Regions from separate parts of the Undibacterium sp. SXout20W genome, predicted to be linked through region 1. Evidence: riboswitches for the same ligand, from Rfam matches in the RefSeq annotation. Region 1 holds a riboswitch; the other holds the start of a gene.
What was found. A riboswitch is a leader RNA that binds a small molecule or an ion and turns the genes downstream of it on or off. The one in region 1 is predicted to bind thiamine pyrophosphate.

Region 1 (11,186 bases):
ACAATGTCCGAATCATTAGCGCGTGGTTGCTATCAGGTTATTTCTTTGATCAGCCCATATTTGCGCGGCGAGACGAAACAAGTATTCGAAAAATTATCACAAGACTATTTACAGAAAATAAATCCAGCATGAAATCTGTCTGTGTTTATTGCGGCGCTTCACCTGGCAATTCAACTGATTATGCACTGGCAGCAAAACAATTAGCTGCCAGCTTAGTATCGCAACAACTTAGCCTCATTTATGGTGGTGGCAACGTTGGCCTGATGGGCATTCTTGCCGATGAAGTACTACGACTTGGAGGAGAAGTCACTGGCGTCATTCCGCAAGCCTTAATGGACAAAGAAGTCGGGCACAATGGCCTAAGCAAACTGCATATTGTCGCCAATATGCATCAACGTAAAGCATTAATGGCAGACTTATCAGACGCTTTTATCGCTATGCCTGGTGGCATAGGGACTCTGGAAGAACTCTTTGAAGTCATGACATGGGCTCAGTTGGGATTTCACCAAAAACCGATTGGTCTGCTCAACATCAATAGCTTTTACGACGGTCTACTGCAATTTTTACAACACACGTCTGAGCAAGGTTTTTTGCGCACCAATCACCTCAATATTCTCTTATCTGAAGCAGTACCCGACACACTATTACACAGGCTGAGAACCTATGTTGCGATTCCCACACGTAAGTGGATAGCAAACAGCGATTTATGATTTGTTGTGAATTGGAACGCAGATTCTGAAAATTGGCGTGTTTTCATTGAACTACTTTGTCTAGTCATGCTCGGAAATAAGGTTATTACCGAAATTAAGAGTAAAATGCGGCTTCACCTGTTCTTTTATATGTTTATTTCAAAACTATGAAATTCTCCAAGCAATTCTCTTTGTACGAATCCGAAGCGACGCACTTTATCCAAAGTTTAAAAAGCGCTAATCCTAAGTTGGAACAAGGGCAACGTGATGGTCGCGCCCTCCTCTGGGACAAAGCTCCTTTGGATCTCAACGTGCAAAAAGACAATCAGGAATCAAGCGTTCCACAGCAACCCTACGTTTATCAAAACAAGGCATAAGCCTGTTCCTGCAGATAGCCTGTGAGCACAAGCGCACTCCCCCCAATTGATCTTCCATTAGTCGGCGCGACAGACAGTACGCCGGACGTGGTTGACGGCTTGGCATTTGCCAAGTTATATGGGGAACCGCTATTTAAGCTACCGAATGACCTCTACATTCCCCCAGATGCACTGGAAGTTTTTTTAGAGGCATTTGAGGGACCGTTGGACTTGTTGCTGTACCTAATACGCAAACAAAATTTCAATATTCTCGATATTCCGATGGCGCAAGTCACCTTGCAATATCTGAAATATGTCGACCAAATACGCAAACATAATCTAGAACTTGCCGCCGAATATCTGTTGATGGCTGCCATGCTCATTGAGATTAAATCTCGCATGTTGCTACCATCGACCAAAAGTTCTGAAGGTGAAGAGGCGGAAGATCCGCGTGCTGAACTGGTGCGCCGTTTGTTGGAATATGAGCAAATGAAGCTGGCGGCTTATGATTTGAATGCCGTACCGCAGTTGGGTCGTGACTTTTTACATGCGCAAGTATTTGTCGAACAAAATACTATTTTGCATTGGCCACAAGTTGAATTAGCCGATATTCAAGCAGCCTGGGCAGATATTCTAAAACGCGCAACTCTGGTGGCGCATCACAAGATTAGTCGCGAAGAACTCTCAGTGCGCGAACACATGTCCGGCATTTTGCGTAAATTGCAATCAGCAAAGTTTGTAGAATTTTCTGATTTATTTGATCCTTCGCGTGGCGCTCCGGTACTGGTCGTTAATTTTGTCGCGTTGTTAGAACTCGCCAAAGAAACACTGATAGAAATCACTCAAGCAGAAGCCTTTGCACCAATTTATGTCCGACTCGCCTATTCGCCGAGCTAAGATCGCTTATCAATCGCGTAAGCAATCAGTCCTAATAGTCCCATTAGCCCCAATAGCCCCAACAACTAACGAATATATTTAATTTCTCACTATGAAAATCATTTCATCCATCGAAGAATTGCGCGATCACCTGAGCGGCCAATTGCGGACGGCATTTGTACCTACGATGGGCAATTTACACGAAGGTCATTTATCGCTCATGCGTTTGGCAAAAAAGCATGGCGACCCTATCGTCGCCTCGATTTTTGTTAATCGCCTCCAGTTTGGTCCAAACGAAGATTTTGATAAATATCCACGGACTTTCCAGGCTGACGTCGAGAAATTAGAAAAAGAAGGCGTTTATATTTTATTCGCACCGACGGAAAAAGATCTGTATCCAGAACCGCAAGAATTCCGCGTCCGTCCACCAGACGATTTAGGAAATATCCTCGAAGGTGAATTCCGTCCCGGCTTCTTTACCGGCGTCACAACGGTTGTATTGAAATTGTTCTCCTGCGTGCAGCCACGAGTTGCGGTGTTCGGTAAAAAAGATTATCAGCAGTTAATGATCGTCCGCAATATGAGCAAACAGTTCGCGCTGCCAACAGAAATCATTGCTGCTGACACCTATCGTGCTGATGACGGGTTGGCCCTCTCATCACGCAACATGTACCTATCAGAGGCTGAGCGTGCTGAGGCGCCGGCTCTCTACGCAGCATTAAATCAGGTAGCCAACGAAGTACGGAGTGGCCATCTCGATATGTTTGAATTGGAACGCAATGCAATGGCAAAGCTGGCTGGTCGCCAATGGAAGCCAGATTACATCTCGATCCGCAAACGTGCCGATTTACAGCCACCGTCAGCTGGTGATTTAGCGCAAGGGGCACCTCTGGTTGTGTTAGCTGCAGCCAAATTGGGGAACACTCGTCTGATCGACAATCTGGAAATCTGATTGATGTTGCGCAATTTCACCATTGCACTCTTGCTGTCGGCTGCCGTTATTCACGCGTCAGCCGCGGCAATCAGCGTGAAGGACGATGCGCAACACACAATCACGCTCACGCAACCAGCAAGAAGAATTATTAGCCTCGCGCCACATGCGACTGAATTATTATTTGCAGCAGGGGCTGGCGATGACATCATCGCCGTCAGCGATTACAGTAATTTCCCTGAGGCAGCAAAAAAATTACCCTCAGTTGGTAATGTCTTTGCCTTAGATACTGAACGATTAATGGCTTTCAAACCCGACCTGGTTGTCATTTGGGGCACGGGCAACGCAAGAGCCTTGGCGAATAAATTGCGAGGTCAGCATATCACCGTGTTCGAGAGTGAGCCGCGTAATTTCGAGATGGTGGCGACGTCCATTGAACGACTATCGATATTAGCAGGCACTGAAACCATCGGCAAATCGACAGCCAGCGGATTTCGCACGAGGCTCGAGGATCTCCGTAAAACGTATCGCCAACCCGATGCATCAAATCCCATCAGAGTGTTTTATCAAGTTTGGAATAAACCTTTAATGACGCTCAATGACGAACACATGATCTCTGCAGCAATTCGTTTATGCGGTGGTTCGAACGTTTTTGGCAAGTTAAAGGAACTGAGTCCAACCATTACAACAGAGGCTTTACTCGCCAGCAATCCAGACGTAATCGTGACAGGCGGAGAAAACACGGATGCACTTAATGAATGGCGTCAATTTAAGGCTCTCACTGCAGTAAAGCAAAACCGCTTGATTGCAATACCCGCCGATTTGCTTAATCGTGCAGGACCTCGCATCCTCGATGGCACAGAAGCGCTTTGTAAGCAATTGGCAGTTGCGAGGGGGAAGTAACGTCAGTCGCAAAAAACACAAACACAGCGATATATTTGTCTGCGGTCTCAGCACGCTTTTTAGATTGCGGTGATAATGGCGTATGTGGCCGCAAACGCGGCCTCCTTTTTTTGGGATGCAGTAATGCGTAAAGGCATTTTTCTCGCCGCTTCGGCCTACACTATCTGGGGTTTATTCCCACTCTATTTCAAAGCATTGCACACGGTTCCTTCCTTAGAAATTTTATTGAACCGAATGTTGTGGTCGCTATTATTTCTGGTTATCGTTCTGAGCTGGCGTAAGCAATGGGGATGGCTTGCAAGCGTACGACGCCAACCGAAGCTCATCGCCAGTTTTACGATCAGCGCGTTGTTATTATCGGCTAACTGGTTTATCTACATCTGGGCAGTCAATGATGGCAAAGTGATCGATGCCAGCTTGGGTTACTTCATGACCCCCTTGGTCAACATTCTAATCGGTGCAGTTTTACTGAAAGAAAGACTGCGAAATGGACAGTGGGCAGCAATTGCATGCGCCGCCTTCGGCGTCGCATGGATGACGTTCCAGACCGGACATTTGCCATGGATAGGCCTGGCTCTCGCTAGCACCTTTGGCACATATGGCCTACTAAGAAAGACAGCAGCACTTGGCGCACTGGAAGGATTGTCGCTAGAGACGGCCATTTTCTTTCCATTCGCGTTCGGCTATTTGTCCTGGCTCACCTACCATGGACAAAACGCGCTAATTACGACAGGTGTTGATGTCAAAATATTGCTCGCCTTGAGCGGGCCGATCACCGCTATTCCGTTATTGATGTTTGCCGCCGGTGCAAGGCGCATTCCGATGACGACGCTGGGTTTATTGCAATACATCGCACCATTGGTACAACTTTTGTTGGGAGTATGGATGTTCAATGAAACATTAGACGCCCATCGATTGATCGGCTTTGTTGCGATATGGGTTGCTTTGATCATCTATTCGGGCGAAAGTCTGTGGATGAATTTCAGCTCTTTTAAGCAACAACCTTAAAACAAACAGGGAGTATCGGCATTTTTAGGCCATTACATCCTTACTAATAAATGAGGTTAAAATATACTCCCCAGGGGTATTTTTTTAATAAAAACCACACATTGTGTCAATCCGTGCACACTCCAAAAACCTGATTTTGGGTTTCATGGTAAAGTAGAGCCTTCGCTAGGGGTCCTGGAACGATGTTTCCGGGTGAGAGAGTCCCTTGAACCTGATCTGGATAATGCCAGCGAAGGGAAGCGCAAAGTCCACGCCTTTATTCCGTTCATGCTTTGTTTGCTCCCTCGCTGCCATTTCACGATGCGCACAAAGAGCAAACCATGACACATCAAAGCCAACAACAATCCCATCGTTTTTTTCTGAAATTTCAGCCGCTCCTCATCGCCGCTGCAATCACGCACCTAATTTGCATGTCAGCCGCCCATGCCGCCGCAGATCCAGACAATGGCTTGCAAAATCCAACACAAGCCTTACAAGAAGTTGTCGTCACTGGCAATAAAACCACTGAAAAAGCCGCTTTTACCAAAGCCGCTGGTTTTATCGAAGAAAAACTCGTCGACACACCGTTTTCGGTGAATGCCTGGACAACCCAACAACTACAAGACCTGCAAATCCGTTTAACCACTGACGTCATGAAATACGATGCCAGTGTCAATGATGCCTACAATGCGGTCGGTTACGCTGAGCAATTTTCAATCCGCGGCTTTCAACTGGATAACGAATATAGCTATCGTAAAGACGGTTTTGCGATTCCAGGTGATGCACCGATCCCTCTTGAAAATAAGGAAACCGTCGAAGTCCTGAAAGGAATATCGGGCTTTCAGTCTGGCTTTGCAACACCCGGCGGTATTATCAACTATGTGACAAAACGCCCAACAAACAACGACCTGCGCAGCATTACAACCAGTATTTCTGAACGCGGCACCTTATATGGCGCAGTGGATCTGGGCGGCTTGTCGAATGATAAGCAATTTGGCTATCGGATTAATGTAGCGGAAGAACGTCTTCGTTCTTATGTGATCGGCGCTAATGGCAATCGCCAATTCATTTCGGGTGCATTTGACTGGCACTTATCGACACAATCATTGTTGGAATTTGATGCTGACTATCAACACCGTGCACAAATTTCAGCGCCTGGTTTTCAGTTATTCAATGGCACAGATTTACCGAAAGGTATTACTGCAGACATGATGCTGAACAATCAACCTTGGTCAAAACCGGTCGATACTATTGATAGCAATATCGGTGTGCGTTATGAGTACAAACTCGACAACGCATGGACTGCCAGCGTTGCCATCAACAAGCATGAATTTAAACGCAACGACTACACGGCATTTCCGTATGGCTGTACTTCGGGAAATATTCCATCCGGCTACTGCGCGAACGGCGATTATGATGTCTATGATTACCAAAGTGTCGGCGAGGCCAAGTCATCGTGGGGTAGCCAGGCATTGTTGAGTGGTAAATTCAGTACCGGCAGTTTTGAGCACCAATTCGCCACAGGTCTCAGCGATTCTCAGCGTAAGGACTTTTTTGGTGCTTATGTTTACGATCTGGTCGGCACCAACAATATCTTTCATCCAATTGCGGTTGGTCAATCTAGTAATACCACTGGTGCAGTATCACTACAAAGAACTGATAAAGAGTGGTCTGCATTCGTGCAAGATGCGATGAGTCTTAATGAAGCATGGACACTTCACGCCGGCATTCGCCGTCTTCATATCGATCGTACCCAACTCGGCGTGGACGGCTATCAACATAGTTATTGGGTTTCAAATCTTGCACTGGTCTACAAGCCTGCGCAAAACACCTCACTTTACACATCATTTGCCCAAGGCTTGGAACACGGTACGGTTGCGCCTTTTGGGACGAATAATCAAAATCAAATGCTCGATCCAGCCAGATCTAAGCAGATTGAATTTGGCGTTAAATCGGATCTCAATCGTGATCTGAGCGTAAGCGCAGCGTTATTCCGAATTCAAAAGCCACTGGTTTATATTGACGTTGATAATAACTATGTAAAGAACGGTACGGCACAACATACTGGCTTGGAACTAACAGCACTGGGAAAAATCACAAGTCAACTGAGTCTGGGTGCGAGCATGACTGCGCTAGACGCTATTCAACAAGATACGGGCGACATCACGCAGGATGGCAAACGGGTACTGGACGTTCCAAAACTAAAAACCACGATCTATGCTGACTATGCCGTTGCTGATCTTAAAGGCTTAAATCTGAACGCCAGTTGGCAGTATTCAGGTAACAAAGCATACACGCCGGATAACGCCGTCATTGTGCCCGGATACCAAGTCTATAACGTCGGTGCACGTTACCTTACCCGCGTCGGCAATACGACAACGACCATTCGTTTTAATGTCGACAATGTCCTGAATAAATTCTACTGGCGCGATGCGACGCAAAAGCTGGGCGGTTATTTATTCCCGGGAGCGGCACGGCTATATAAACTGTCGGCGCAATTTGATTTTTGATTTGGTTTCTATGTTGGCGGGTAGCACCCGCCAGATTCAAACGCCGACTCTACGGCAATATCACTTTTGACTTTCACCACTTTATTCAACACCTTATTCAACACTTTAAACACAGCAATTTATTCACCGTGGAAAATGAAAAAAGAAGCTTTTTTTGTCTGAACGCAGCGAGTTTCAACACGGATTTTTAACAAGCCTTACATTCTCAACGTACAATCTCAACGTACATTCTCAACGTACATTCTCAATGCTAAAAAAAAGGAATTCAGAGGGCTGAATTCCTTTTTTTTCTTATCGAAGCAGTCTGCTAAACGTTCGCCCTGACTAAAAAATCAACGCCAATTTCGCGCCAGGATTCAATTTCTTTTTGCAACCAGTAAGCGACCGTCGGATGCACCGTCACCCAGTCACGTCGCATTTCTAATTCAACACTACGCTTCATTTTTAACCGTATATCTTCATAGTCGATTTCGGCACGAGAGTGCATCAGCATGACAGAAAGTCGCAACGCTAATACGGCTTTGGCGAAATCGGGGTCTACCAAGGCCTCGCCCAATTTACGCAAATTGCCTTTTTGGCTCAGAATCAGCTTGCTCATGATGCGCTGCTCACTGGTCGTAAAACCCGCCATATCAGCGTTTTCTATCATATAGGAACCGTGTTTATGGTAACCAGTGTGAGAAATTGCCATCCCAACTTCGTGCAGCCGTGCGCTCCATAACAATAAGCGCATGTAGGTATCGGACGCTGGCTTCAGCTGTTGGTATAAGGATTTCACCATATCCACTACACGATTAGCGCGTGATGCATCGACGTTAAAGACGCTGGCGACTTTTTGCACTGAGACTTCACGACGGTCACGTTTCGTAGCACGCAAATACAGATCCCACATCACGCCCATGCGCAAACCTGCCTCAATCGGAATCAACACTTCAATATTAAATTCGGTCATCAGACCAATGAGAATTGCTAACCCCCCTACGACCATCGCCACACGCTCAGGCTTAATACCACTGAGTTCAAGATCACTGATCTTGCCGCACTGAACGCAATATTGTTTGAGTGCATTCAAACTGACCATGGTGATTTTCCCATCACCCAAGCCACCTTTGATAATGGCATCAGCGATCGCCCTCATCGTCCCTGACGACCCGTACGCTTTGCGCCAGTGTTGCGGCTGATAAGGTGGCGAAGAGTCTTCAAACATCGAACGTGCCGACAAAATTGCCGCCTCAAAAGCAGCATCAGTCAGGCGCCCATCAGGGAAAAAGTTCGCACTGGTTCTTACCGTGCCAATGCTAAATGATTCGACTTTGACAATTTCGTGGCCGCGTCCCAAAATAACTTCAGTCGAACCGCCGCCGATATCCATGACCAAACGTCGCTCACCTGGAACAGCCACCGCATTCGACACGCCCATGTAGATCAGACGACCTTCTTCCTCACCTGAAATTACGTCAATCGGATGCCCGATTGCTGCTTCCGCTAGCGGCAATAGAATGGCTGCATTCTTTGCAATACGAATTGTATTTGTAGCAACTACGCGTAAATTATCCACAGGGTAAGCATTCAGAACCTCGCGAAAACGACTCAGGCAATCAATTGCACTCTGCATCGCCTCTGGTGTGAGGTTGCCGTTCGCATCAAGTCCAGCGGCCAATCTGATCGGTTCGCGCGCGCTTTTAACAACGCGAATCGCATCGCCTTCATGGCGAGCAATATGCATCCGAAAACTATTCGATCCCAAGTCAACTGCGGCCAGCATGTTTGCTATCCTTTTAAGGTGATACCAGTCAATATTTTTAAGACAGAAAAATGATACTAATCATTTTTTATGACATTGCAATGACGATCACTTTCTATCAGGTCGTTCTTCTTTACCGTACCAGTCAATTATGTCTCAATGTGGCACAAAAAACCGCTCACGCATACCATCCAGACCAGTGGTACCTAATATTTCAGTCAACCGCTCTGCCGGACGCTTAGCAGGTGTGCCTTTATATTCCGCAATGATGAGTTCATTTTTCATCGAATGCTCCCAACCAACTAACTCAGTTACCGTCACCTGATAACCATGGGCTTCTAACTGCAGGCAGCGTAAGACATTCGTAATTTGACTGCCAAATTCGCGCGTATGAATCGGATGTCGCCACATTTCAGATAAGGGATTATTACGAACCGCATCGCCTTTATTTTTACGTAACGCCGATGCCACCTCCGCTTGGCAGCATGGCACCAGTACCATGAACCTGGCTTTCTTCTTCAATGCAAATTGAATGGCATCATCCGTTGCTGTATCACAGGCATGCAATGCCGTCACGATGTCGATGTGCGATGGCAATTGTTTAGAATCAGTCGACTCAGCCACCGATAAATTGAGAAACGACATTCCTGGAAAATCGAGGCGCTGAGCAAGTTCAGTTGATTTTTTGACCAATTCATCGCGCGTTTCTATACCGTATATATGTGCTTTGCTCTGTGCTTGCGCTGATTTAAAAAACAAATCGTACAAAATAAAACCAAGATAAGATTTACCAGCGCCATGATCGACCAGGCTAATATCCGCATGCGATTCTTGCAATTTAAGTAACAATGGTTCAATGAACTGATATAGATGGTAGACCTGCTTCAGTTTGCGGCGGCTATCCTGATTCAATTTACCGTCACGTGTCAGGATATGCAATTCCTTGAGCAACTCAACAGATTGTCCAGGCCGTATTTCGTGTTTTTCCGGCGTGGGTTGCGCCGCTGGCGGCAGCTTCTTTGAAGAGTTTTTTTTCATGTTACGGTGCTCAGTCATATTTGAATGGTGAATCAGTGCGGAAACAAAAAAGGACACAGGCTGACACCTGCGTCCTTCATTTCATAGGCCATGGCTGACATATCGAGCCATTTCAAAAAGAGTGAACAATCGGCCTCCGTCACGTCTCTCTGCTGCGCCAATTCGAATGCCAATTATCCGTAATTTAGATGCCTGAGTCAACTTAAGTCCGCTAGCGTATGAGTGCCTTTACCTATCAAGGAATTAAGCTTCAATAGCCCCGTTCGTTTGTGGTGTATTTGTGGCCTGTTGCGACTTTACCATTACAAGCCTGATCCAGAAGGTCGTACCAATATCGATTTGGCTATCAAAGCCGATACTACCGTGCATTTTTTCGATTAAATTTTTACTGATATGTAAGCCTAAGCCGCTGCCACCATTGATTCTGGTGTTCGAGCTATTTTCCTGGGCAAACTGTCCAAAGATTTTTTTCTTGAATTGTTCTGAAATCCCTGGTCCTGTGTCGACGACGCTAATCTGATAGTACTCGCCAAATTGATCAAGCAGTATTCTTACCAATGGTGGCTCGCCAGAAAATTTAACCGCATTCGAAATCAAATTGGTCAGGATCTGCATTAGGCGCCCTGCATCTACGTCAACAATTGCGCTACGCAACGTCGAAATAAATTCTAGTTCGATGAGGTACTCACGGGCATATCCTGCATTGTTTTCTATTACCTGCAAAATGAGAGGAATCAAATCATGTTTTTGCATATCCATGATCATCGCACCAGACGCCAGTTTATTGATATCCAAAATATCATTGACGAGACCAATCAATCGAACGGCATTCCTATGCGCTACCACAACCAATTTTTTGGGCTTTTCTTCGAGGCGTCCTAGCACTTCACTTTCTAATAAGCTCAATGAACCACGGACCGACGTCAAAGGGGTGCGTAATTCGTGACTTACCATCGATATAAATTCAGATTTAATGCGATCCATTACGCGTTGCTCTGTAACATCTTGCAGTGTCGCAATCATCCTCGCCTCACCCTCCGAACCGTACTCTATCTGCCCTAAAAAGCGTACAAAAATTAATTTCCTGGTTAGCGTATTTACTTCAAGTTCGAGATCAAATGATTCGCCGGTCGCAATCATATGGCCAATCTT
Region 2 (11,186 bases), on a different contig from region 1:
GCGCTGGCAAGCTGATAAGCTGATAAGCGGAAGCTGCTACTCTGCTGCAAGGCTAAAATTAAAACTAAAACACCAGGAAGAAGAAAGCAGATACGGCTGTCGGTATCAATGCAGCCAAGGTCAATCCAGTCGGACTAATCGTGCCTTCATCAAAACACTCTTTCAAAATCGCATAGCCGGCGGGATTTGGTGCATTCGCAATGACCGTCAATCCGCCACCTGTTACAGCCCCGGCGACTAAAGCGTATTTCGCGCCCTCGGATAAGCCGCTGACGAGAGAACCCAGATAAGTCAGTGCAGCATTATCCGTAATCGCAGTGAGTGACATCGCCCCGAAAAATAGTACGAGATTATTTAAACCTGCCAGTATCGGTTGCAGCCACCATTGCTGCATTCCACCTAAAACGACCAACCCCGCCAGAAAAAATGCAACCAACAGGCCTTCTCTGAGCATTAGCCTATCCTGAAAGCGTTGGTAGGCTTCGGTAAATCCCAGAAAAAACAAAAACAAGCCCAAAAAAACGACCGGATAATGCGCAAAACAGACTGTTAATGCCAGAAATGAAAGATGAATTGCTATCACTGGAACTGGCATTCGCGGCGCAGTTTGTTGCTTTTCTTCTGATGGCAAGCTAAGAAGTTCGCGTTTAAACCAGACCGTCAACAACAGGCCATTAATCACTACGGCACACGCTGCTTTCCAGCCGAAGTTGCTGCTCATAAAGGCAATATCCCAACCCCATTTTTCAGCTACCATCAATACTGGTGGGGCGGCAAAAGGCGTGAGTACACCGCCAATTGACACATTCACAAATAAGGCACCCAGCGTCATGTATTTCATGCGCGTTGAAATAGATTTTTTATAAAAACGTTCGCGTAACATTAAAGCTGCTAACGTCATTGCCGCAGGTTCAGTAATAAAAGAGCCTAGGAGAGGAACCAGAGTCAGACATAGTAAATAGGCCGATAATTGATCTGAAAATGGCAAGATCCGTGCAATGCGGGCCACGATTTCTTTGACTGTCCACAGCACAGGACGTGTTCCGGCCATCACTAAAATGACAAACACAAATAGCGGTTCATTAAAATTGAGCGCATCCAGATAGTCGATGGCGTGATGATGGCTGTACAGAATGCCAATCACCGCCACCAATATGAGTGCCCAAAAACCAAACACGACCTCGACTTCTCCCAACAAATGCCACAAGCCGGCGTGATGACGACTACGATGGGCGAGATCTAAAAAGTATTTTGTAGAAAATGTATGTATGACGGCAAGGGCAAACAGCCCGGCACCAATGTATTGCAATAGTTGATCTGTTACCATCGACGATCCTTTTTTTTACGGTCAGCAAAACCGCAATGATTCGACATCGACATCGACATTTGACGATGTGATGTCAACGATTCCGATCCCAAAATAAGCTGCGAACACTTACAAAGCACAGTGATTGCCTGCGTAACGTTACACAGGCGTCAAAAGAGCCTTTTTGCGTTAAATTTTTTCCAGCTTAGCAACGCTCAAATCGAGTAATTTCATGCCGAATTGTCCAAAATTAATATGTGCTCTGGCGTTCGGTCCGCTGCCTTCAATATTTACAATCACCCCCTCACCAAACTTAGGATGCATCACACCTTGGCCGATACGCCATGTCATCGCCGAACTTTGCTTGGTGATTTGTTGTGCGATCCGATTGGATTCATCAATCGGTGCGTCATCCCATGCTGATTTTTTGCTTTGACCAAACCAGCTAGGTTGGATTTTAGGTGACAGCCATTTCAATGAGTTTTCTGGCAATTCATCAAAAAAGCGTGAACGCATGTTGTAGCGGGTTTGTCCATGCAACATTCGGGTTTGCGAGAAACTGAGGTACAAACGCTGACGTGCACGTGTGATCGCGACATACATCAATCGTCGCTCTTCTTCAACGCCAGATTCTTCTTGCGCGCTATTTTCATGGGGGAACAGGCCTTCTTCCAAGCCTGTGATAAACACCGCATCAAATTCCAGACCTTTGGCCGAATGCACGGTCATTAATTGCATCGCGTCTTGTCCAGCCTGCGCCTGATTATCGCCCGCTTCCAACGAGGCATGTGATAAAAATGCGGAGAGCGGCGACATCAACGTTGGTAGCGCTGCATCAGCATCGATGATGGTTGTGCCATCACCGTTATCTAACAAAACTGCCGCACTACTGGCGGGGCCGCTAAATGCGGGCGCTTCTTTGCCAAAGCCTTCTTCTGACACAAATAAGGTTGCTGCATTGACCAATTGTTCCAAGTTTTCTATACGGTCAGCGCCTTCTTTTTCAGTTTGATAATGTGTCATCAGCGTGCTCAGATCGAGAACGATTTTGACCATTTCTGGCAACGGCAAATTTTGTGTTTCGAAGCGTGCACCTTCAATTAATTTCACAAAATTAGCGAGCGATGCCCCAGCTTTGCCGCCGACATGACGAACCGCTGCATACAATGAGCTTCCTTGTTGCTTTGCTGCATCTTGTAGCTGTTCAATCGATCTGGCGCCGATACCACGTGTTGGAAAATTCACGACACGTAAAAAAGCCGAATCATTATGTGGATTGTCCATCAGTTGCAAATACGCAATCGCATGTTTGATTTCGGCACGTTCAAAGAAGCGTTGTCCGCCGTACACACGATATGGAATGTTTGCCGTGAACAGCGCATGTTCAATGACGCGTGATTGTGCGTTTGACCGATACAAAATCGCGATTTCACTACGCAAAGAACCTTCGCGTATCAAATTCTTTGCTTCTTCGATGATCCAGTTGGCCTCTTGAATATCGCTACTGGCTTCCATGACTCTGACTAATTCGCCATGCCCTGCATCAGTACGAAGATTCTTGCCGAGACGCTTGCTGTTATTGGCAATCAGGATGTTGGCGCTATCTAAGATATGGCCATGGGAACGATAATTTTGTTCCAGCTTAATCAGATTTTTAACTTCAAATTCACGCTCAAATGCCGACATATTGCCAACATTTGCGCCACGGAACGCGTAAATACTTTGATCGTCATCACCGACTGCAAACACTGCACCGGCGCGGCGGTTGCCAGCACCCGCCATGAGTTTTAGCCATTTGTATTGCAAATCGTTGGTATCTTGAAACTCATCAACCAATACATGGCGGAAGCGTTCCTGATAGTGCTCACGCAAGGGCTGATTACGGCTTAATAATTCATAAGTCCGCAGCAATAACTCTGCAAAATCGACTACTCCTTCGCGTTGGCATTGGGCATCGTACAGATCATATAAGCCCACCATCTTGCGATTGAAATCATCGTAGGCATCGACCTGGGCCGCGCGTAATCCCTGATCTTTGGCGCTATTAATGAAATACATCAGGGTCTTAGGTGGAAATTTCTCATCGTCAATATTGTTCGCTTTCAATAAGCGTTTAATAAACGACAGTTGATCGCCGGAATCTAAAATTTGAAACGTCTGCGGCAAACCCGCATCGCGGTGGTGGGCGCGCAGCAGGCGGTTGCATAAGCCATGAAACGTGCCTATCCACATGCCGCGTGTATTGATCGGCAACATCGCCGAGAGACGCGACATCATCTCTTTAGCGGCTTTATTGGTAAACGTCACCGCCAAAATACCGCCAGGCGATACTTGCCCCGTTTGTATGAGCCACGCAATACGGGTGGTCAGCACCCTTGTTTTGCCAGAGCCAGCACCAGCCAAAATCAGCGCTGACTGCGCTGGCAGAGTCACAGCGGCAAGCTGCTCGGGATTTAAGTTATGGAGTAAATTTTGCATACCTCGATTATACGGGAGTGCGCTGCCGCTGGGCTGTTATCGGTGCTGTGATCGATGTAGTTATCGATGTAGTATCGATGTTGTTACGAGCGACGACGTTGCGCTTGTCGTCATTGCAAAATTGCTCTGCCTGCATTACCTGATTGACATCGATTAATTGTCAATAAGATACTTTGTGATCCTATCCGGTGGTTCGCTGCTTATCTGATATCGCTGGCAAGGTTTTGTGAACTTGGACTGTCATGGCTCTAAAAACAAGGCTGAAAATTCTTGTGCGGCTCTCTGCGGATCATCTGCCATATATACGCTACTGATCACTGCGACCATTTCTGCGCCATGTTGCACCAGCGGCCGACAATTTTCTAAAGTCATTCCACCAATGACGACTTTTGGTAATTGAAATTGCGCGCCTGCATCGGACACGATTGTCGATGCCGTTGTTACCGCATATTTTTTTATTCGTGACGGATAAAATCCGCCAAACGCGATATAACTTGCACCGCAGCTGACCGCGTTGCGTGCCAGCTCGATGTCGCCATAACAGGAGGCGCCTAAGATTTTATTAGCGCCAATAGCGCTGCGTGCCTGCGCCACCGAGATATCCAGACCGCCCACATGCAAGCCATCCGCATCAAGTTCCAAAAATAAATCCAGATGATCGTTAATGATGAAAGGTTTTTGATAGTCACGGCATAGTGCTTGCAAAGACCGTGCTTGCTGTCTGCGCAGATCGTTGTTTGCCGTTTTGTGGCGATACTGAACGATGTTAGCACCACCTTTGAGTGCCTGCCCGGTCACAAGGATGAGCTTCTCTGTATCATCCCAATCAGGGGTAACAATGTACAGCCCACGTAAGTTGTTGATTGTCATAGCATTGAATTTATGGATGTATTAAATATGTCGTTGTGGAATGAGCTGACCAACAGCAATTGCGTAGGCCTGCTCCAGACATTGTTGGGTATATTTTTGCGCGTGATCCAAGGCGTTCGCCAATGATTCACCTACGGCCAGGCGGCCAGCGATGGCAGAGGCGAGGGTGCAACCGCTGCCATGAAATTCTCCCGCCAGCCTCGGCCATAACCATTCTTTTGATGCTTGCAACTGCTGGCGCTGGTACCAGATGTTCTTCACTGTATCTTCGGTGCCATGCCCCCCTTTTACCAACACATCTGAGGCAGTGGCTTGCAGTAGTTGCTGTGCTTGTGCCACGTAGCCTTGAGAAGATGGTGCCAGACGTGATAATTCTGGCAGATTAGGTGTGATGAGCGTGGCGACCGCCAGCAAAGGCTGGATCGCAGCCACCGCATCATCGAGCGACAAAGCATCACCATGACCACTGCCAAGGACAGGATCGACGATGATTTGCAGATCAGACTGTTGTTGGCGCAATTTAAGAATAAAACTGGCAATCGCCGCAGCATTTTTTTTATGCGCAACGATCCCAATCTTGACGACACTAATGGGCATTTTAGCGACCAAAGTCATCGCTTGTTGTAAGATGATTTGTGCGTCCACTGCATGTACGGCATACGCATGATCATTGTCCTGCACAGTGAGCGCGGTAATCACCGGTAAGGCATGGGCACCTTGCGCAGCGATTGCTTCAATATCAGCTTGAATGCCCGCTCCACCGCTCGGATCGTGACCAGCAAAGACTAAGACGCAAGGACGTTGTCTGGTTTTCATTAAACGATACGCCCAGCCATTGGTGACGACGGGGATGCGGCAAACTTGCGTGGCATGCGTCCTGCTAAAAATGCATCTCGTCCAGCCTCCACCGCCAAACCCATTGCCCGCGCCATGCGGATAGGATCACGCGCGCCAGCAATGGCGGTGTTCATCAATACGCCATCGCAGCCTAACTCCATGGCGATGGCGGCATCGGAAGCGGTGCCGACACCGGCATCCACTAACACCGGTACCTTGGCTTGCTCAATGATCAGCGATAAGTTCCATGGATTCAAAATTCCCATCCCAGAACCGATCAACGACGCTAATGGCATCACAGCGACGCAACCAATGTCTTCTAACATCTTCGCCTGGATAGGATCGTCACTGCAATACACCATCACATCAAAGCCATCATTGACCAAAATTTTTGCCGCCTTCAAGGTCTCAGGCATATTCGGAAATAAGGTTTTTTCATCGCCCAATACTTCAAGTTTGCAGAGCTTATGTCCACCCAATAGTTCACGACCTAATTGCAATGTATAAACCGCGTCTTCTGCGTTATAACAACCAGCAGAATTTGGCAAAATCGTATATTTTGACGGTGGAACAACATCGAGTAGACTTGGTGCATTGGGGTCTTGCCCAATATTGACACGACGAATTGCGACCGTAATAATTTCAGCACCGGACGCTTCGGTTGCCAGACGGGTTTGTTCTAAATCTTTGTACTTTCCGCTGCCAACCAATAGGCGTGAGCGATAAGTTTTTCCAGCAATGGTGAGGCCTTCTGGGGTTTGCATTTTTTATTCCTTTTCATATACATTGACTGCTATTACACAGGCTGTGATTACATAGGCTGTGATTACGTAGGCTTCAATTGCGTAGGCTTCAATTGCATAGGCTTCAATTGCATAGGTTGCGCCGTGCAATCGGAACTTTCAGTCACACGGCGACATCCAGACATTGATTTGCAGCTGGACTTAACCGCCGCCGATGGCACGCACCACGTCCACCTTGTCGTTGCTTTGTAAGGACTGACTTTCCCATTGACTACGAGGAATAATCTGTCGATTCACGGCCACCGCGATATTTTTTTCGCGTAGATCAAGTAAGCCAATCAGATCGTCAATCGTGTTCCCTGACGTGACTTGATAAACGCTACCGTTTAATTCAATGTTCGTAGCGATATGTTCAGCGATATGTTCAGCGATATGTTTTGCGATATTTGTAACCATGTTGATGGGAGCAATTACTGTTTGCGGTAAATTTCAGCACCGTTTTTCACAAACTCTATCGCCTTAATTTGCATGCCTTGCTTTAAGGCTGCGATTTCTGTAATTCCTTGATTCGCTGCATATTCACGAACTTCTTGTGTGATTTTCATGGAGCAAAAATGGGGACCGCACATCGAGCAAAAATGCGCCACTTTGGCGGAATCTTTGGGTAAAGTTTCATCGTGAAATTCGCGTGCTTTATCTGGATCAAGGCCGATGTTGAATTGGTCTTCCCAGCGGAATTCAAAACGTGCTTTGGATAAGGCATTGTCACGAATTTGTGCGCCCGGATGTCCCTTTGCTAAATCGGCAGCGTGTGCCGCGATTTTGTAGGTGATGATGCCGTCTTTAACGTCGACTTTATTTGGCAAACCCAGATGCTCTTTTGGTGTTACGTAGCACAACATCGCCGTGCCATACCAGCCGATTTGGGCGGCACCAATGCCTGACGTGATGTGGTCGTAACCTGGTGCAATATCGGTCGTCAATGGTCCCAGCGTATAAAACGGCGCTTCGTGACACTGCTCTAATTGCAGATCCATGTTTTCTTTGATCAGGTGCATCGGTACATGACCAGGGCCTTCGATCATCACTTGGACGTTGTGTTTCCAGGCGATTTGCGTCAGTTCCCCCAAGGTTTTCAGTTCACCCAATTGCGCTTCATCGTTGGCATCGTAGATTGACCCCGGGCGCAAACCGTCGCCCAGACTGAACGACACGTCATAGGCCTTCATGATCTCGCAAATGTCCTCGAAATGTTCGTATAAAAAGCTTTCCTTATGGTGCGCTAAACACCACTTCGCCATAATCGAACCTCCACGCGAAACGATGCCAGTCATGCGTTTTGCTGTCAGCGGCACGTATTGCAGACGCACGCCAGCATGGATCGTAAAATAGTCAACTCCCTGTTCCGCTTGTTCAATTAATGTGTCTCTGAATATTTCCCAGGTCAGATCTTCGGCTTTACCGTTGACCTTTTCTAGTGCTTGATAGATAGGCACAGTACCGATAGGTACGGGGGAGTTGCGAATGATCCATTCACGTGTTTCATGGATGTGTTTGCCGGTTGACAAATCCATCACGTTATCGCCACCCCATCGAATTGCCCATGTCATTTTTTCGACTTCTTCACCGATAGAAGAGGTCACTGCGGAGTTGCCGATATTGGCGTTAATTTTGACCAAAAAATTGCGGCCGATAATCATCGGTTCAACTTCTGGGTGATTGATATTGGCCGGAATAATCGCGCGACCGCGTGCCACTTCAGAGCGAACAAATTCCGGTGTAATTTCTGTCGGTATGGATGCGCCAAATGATTGCCCCGGATGTTGACGACCCATCATCTCTGCCAGCTTATGTCCCATAGGACCAGAGGCTTTTAAGTTGGCTAAATATTCTTTGCGTTGTAGGTTTTCGCGAATTGCAATGTACTCCATCTCTGGCGTGATAATGCCCTGGCGTGCATAGTGCATTTGCGAGACGTTTTTGCCTGCTTTGGCGCGCCGTGGCAAACGCTTCAGATTAAAGCGCAACTCAGCCAATTGCGGGTCGTTCAGCCTTTCTTGCCCGTATGTTGAGCTTGGGCCAGATAATTCCTCAGTATCATTACGTTCCGCAATCCAGGCACCGCGTACAGAGGTTAACCCAGAGCGAATATCAATACTGACATTGGGATCCGTATAAGGCCCTGACGTATCATAGACATAGATGGGGGGATTTTTTTCAGCACCGAAAGAGGCTGGCGTATCAGATTGACTGATTTCACGCATAGGCACACGGATGTCGGGGCGACTTCCTTGTACATAAACTTTACGAGAATTTGGCAGCGGCGCAATAGCGGCTTGGTCAACTGTCGCCGTGGCGGACAGAAATTTGGGATTGGCATTCATTAATTTTGGCTCCTTTGCTTGTTGGCATGGAGCCAGCAAAGGAGTTGTTAAAAATACGATGCGCGTATGTCAGGGAAATAAGAAATGACACAGGCACGATTTTTAGCGGCTTCCCTTCGCTGGCATTATCCAGATCAGGTTCGAGGGTATTTCTCACCCGATACCAAACTTCGATATCAGGACCCCTAGCATTGTTTACTTGGCAGTCGTGAATTTTTCACATCACTGCTGTCGTGGCGGCATTATATAACCAACTTGGTGTTCATAGAAAAAAAATGAAGAAGGGTCGCTCAAACTGACCGCGTGGATTGCACCTGTCCGACCAAAAACGGGGGCGCTGATTGCATTGTGTGGGTAGGATTAATTTGCTAAATGACGTACTGATCTTACTGACGGACTGATCGGACTGAGTGACCTGCGCTACGTTATTTTATTTGGATCGTGGCAATTCAAGTTTTGGTGGACCCTGTACTTCAATCAATTCCACGATACCCGAACTCACGGCTGCTGCCAGATCTTCTTCAAAAAATGGCAATGCGGAGGCCGCATCAACCAACACTTTGGCGACCCCGTACGCACGGTTTCGTCCATTGGCTTTACCAAGGTACAAGGCCATATCGGCAATCTGTAAGGCTTTTTCCCAATTCAGGTCTTCTTCAGGAATATCCGAAAATGGCAAAGAAATAAAACCTGCTGTCATCGTGACTTGTATGTCGTGGTCGCCAACGGAAATACTGGTTTCACCGACCGATTGCAGCACCCGTTCTACGAGACCCGCCACTTGTGATGGATTGGATTTGGGTGAATAAACTAAAAATTCTTCGCCGCCCCAACGTAACACCATATCTGTATCACGGACAGCTTTGCGTAAACGTTGTGCGACCTGCGCCAAGACTGCGTCCCCGGCAGCATGTCCCCAGGTATCATTAATCTGCTTGAAGTGATCGATGTCGAGCAGGATCAGGCAATCAGGATTTCCCTCCCTCGCTTCGCGACGGTCTGCTTCAACTTGTGCTGTCCGCGTTTTCATGAGTTCGACAAACGAACGACGGTTGTATAAACCTGTTAATGGATCATGGATTGCGTGGAACTCTAACTGCGTATTGGCTTCGCGCAACTCTTGATTTGCTCTTTGGACGCGGCGATACAACAAGAAAATGAAGATACCGACCATCACTGTCACCAAGGCGCCAAGCAGCGTGATGACTTGCTGCAGGTGATGATTGCGGATGTCAGCATCCTTTAAGGCATTTTCTTTCCCCAGTAATTCAATTTGCTTTTGCCTTTGCTTGGCATTAAATTGTTCCTGCAATTGAGCCACGGTTTTGGAGCGATCTGAACGGAATAACTCGTCACTTAATTTTTGCTGCTGACGTAACGTCGCCAAGGCTTCTTTGTACATGCCAGCCCGTTCATACATATTCGCAAGCTCACCGATAATCCCTTCGGCATCTGTCTTCTGACCCGATGCTATGTACGCATTGATTACGCCATTGACTAACTCGACGCCAGCCGCAACCCGTCCTTGTCCAGCGAATGCAAGACCCAGGTTGACCTTCGCAATGTCAATGGATGGCTTATCTCCTAAGGTCTCTGCACGCGCCAGACTCTGCCTGGCAAAATCCTCTGCTTTTTTATAGTCGTTCACGATCAGATAGTGATCGCTGATGTTGATCAGGCAAATCACTTCACTGGTGAGCATTCCTGCATCTTGCGAAATTTTCAGGGCATTTTCATAGGCGCTGACCGATTTCTCATTTTCTTTTAAATTGGCGTAGGCGATACCTTGACTGATGTTCAATGATGCATAGGTTTTTGGTGCACGTGCTAACGGTGAAATTTTGAAGGCTTCATCAATGGTTGCCAGTGCCTTCATAGGATCCTTCATGGCAATATATAACTTCGCGATGGCATCCAGTCGTTGTATGCGGCTCTGAAGCTGGCGTGTCGCCAAATCATCGGTGAGTTTTAACGCATCAAGAAAATTTTTGAGTGAGGAATCAAAGTTCCCAAGTAAAAAATAGACGCTACCAAAAGCACTATTGAGGCGCATTTTTACTTCAGCAGATGCAGTTGGCGCCAGGCTGTCGTTGATGCCATTAAGCTTATTTAAAGCTTCTTGCAGTTTTCCCGCGTCTATCAATTGGTATATGGCCATGATCTGGGCAATAGCAATACCGTTAGTATCGTTTCCTGCTGTTGCAAGTGTCAGAAATTCATTGATCGCGGCGGTGCTGGATTTGATTTTTCCAGCGTCATAGTAAAGATCGACCAGTACTTTGACCGTGTCTAGGCGAACCTGGAGTGGCGTCGCAGATGTTTGCTTTTGTTTAATACTCAGCAGACGTTTCAACGCTTCCGTGTTATCGCTGTCGCCCAATGTTTGTATGGCCGTTATTTGCTCTTTTGCGACCGCCTCATCGGCCGTTTCAGCGGCAAGCGCGACATTCCCATGCAACAGCATTCCTAGAAATGCATACATGCCAAAACGGAAGATAGACCGCAACTTTTGGTTGAGCATAGTTATCAATGTGGCATTAAATTGGGTAATTGTGGGCAATTGTTAAA

Region 2: it holds a riboswitch for thiamine pyrophosphate, as region 1 does, so the genes downstream of both, thiC (phosphomethylpyrimidine synthase ThiC) here and ACO0K1_RS00985 (TonB-dependent siderophore receptor) in region 1, are expected to answer to the same signal.

Annotation. Positions count from the first base shown of each region.
Region 1 covers NZ_JBMPPH010000001.1:185,914-197,099, forward strand. The annotation lists gene ACO0K1_RS00950 (TetR/AcrR family transcriptional regulator) at 1-132, shown strand, start outside; gene ACO0K1_RS00955 (TIGR00730 family Rossman fold protein) at 129-710, shown strand; gene ACO0K1_RS00960 (DUF3460 family protein) at 857-1,066, shown strand; gene ACO0K1_RS00965 (segregation and condensation protein A) at 1,088-1,942, shown strand; gene panC (pantoate--beta-alanine ligase) at 2,034-2,873, shown strand; gene ACO0K1_RS00975 (cobalamin-binding protein) at 2,877-3,755, shown strand; gene rarD (EamA family transporter RarD) at 3,879-4,763, shown strand; TPP riboswitch at 4,921-5,018, shown strand; gene ACO0K1_RS00985 (TonB-dependent siderophore receptor) at 5,084-7,252, shown strand; gene ACO0K1_RS00990 (Ppx/GppA family phosphatase) at 7,560-9,017, opposite strand; gene ACO0K1_RS00995 (class I SAM-dependent methyltransferase) at 9,153-10,034, opposite strand; gene ACO0K1_RS01000 (ATP-binding protein) at 10,278-11,186, opposite strand, start outside.
Region 2 covers NZ_JBMPPH010000014.1:61,121-72,306, reverse strand. The annotation lists gene ACO0K1_RS09645 (putative Na+/H+ antiporter) at 65-1,327, opposite strand; gene ACO0K1_RS09640 (UvrD-helicase domain-containing protein) at 1,496-3,784, opposite strand; gene thiE (thiamine phosphate synthase) at 4,025-4,654, opposite strand; gene thiD (bifunctional hydroxymethylpyrimidine kinase/phosphomethylpyrimidine kinase) at 4,676-5,470, opposite strand; gene ACO0K1_RS09625 (thiazole synthase) at 5,470-6,255, opposite strand; gene thiS (sulfur carrier protein ThiS) at 6,436-6,690, opposite strand; gene thiC (phosphomethylpyrimidine synthase ThiC) at 6,705-8,618, opposite strand; TPP riboswitch at 8,713-8,815, opposite strand; gene ACO0K1_RS09610 (tetratricopeptide repeat-containing diguanylate cyclase) at 9,049-11,139, opposite strand.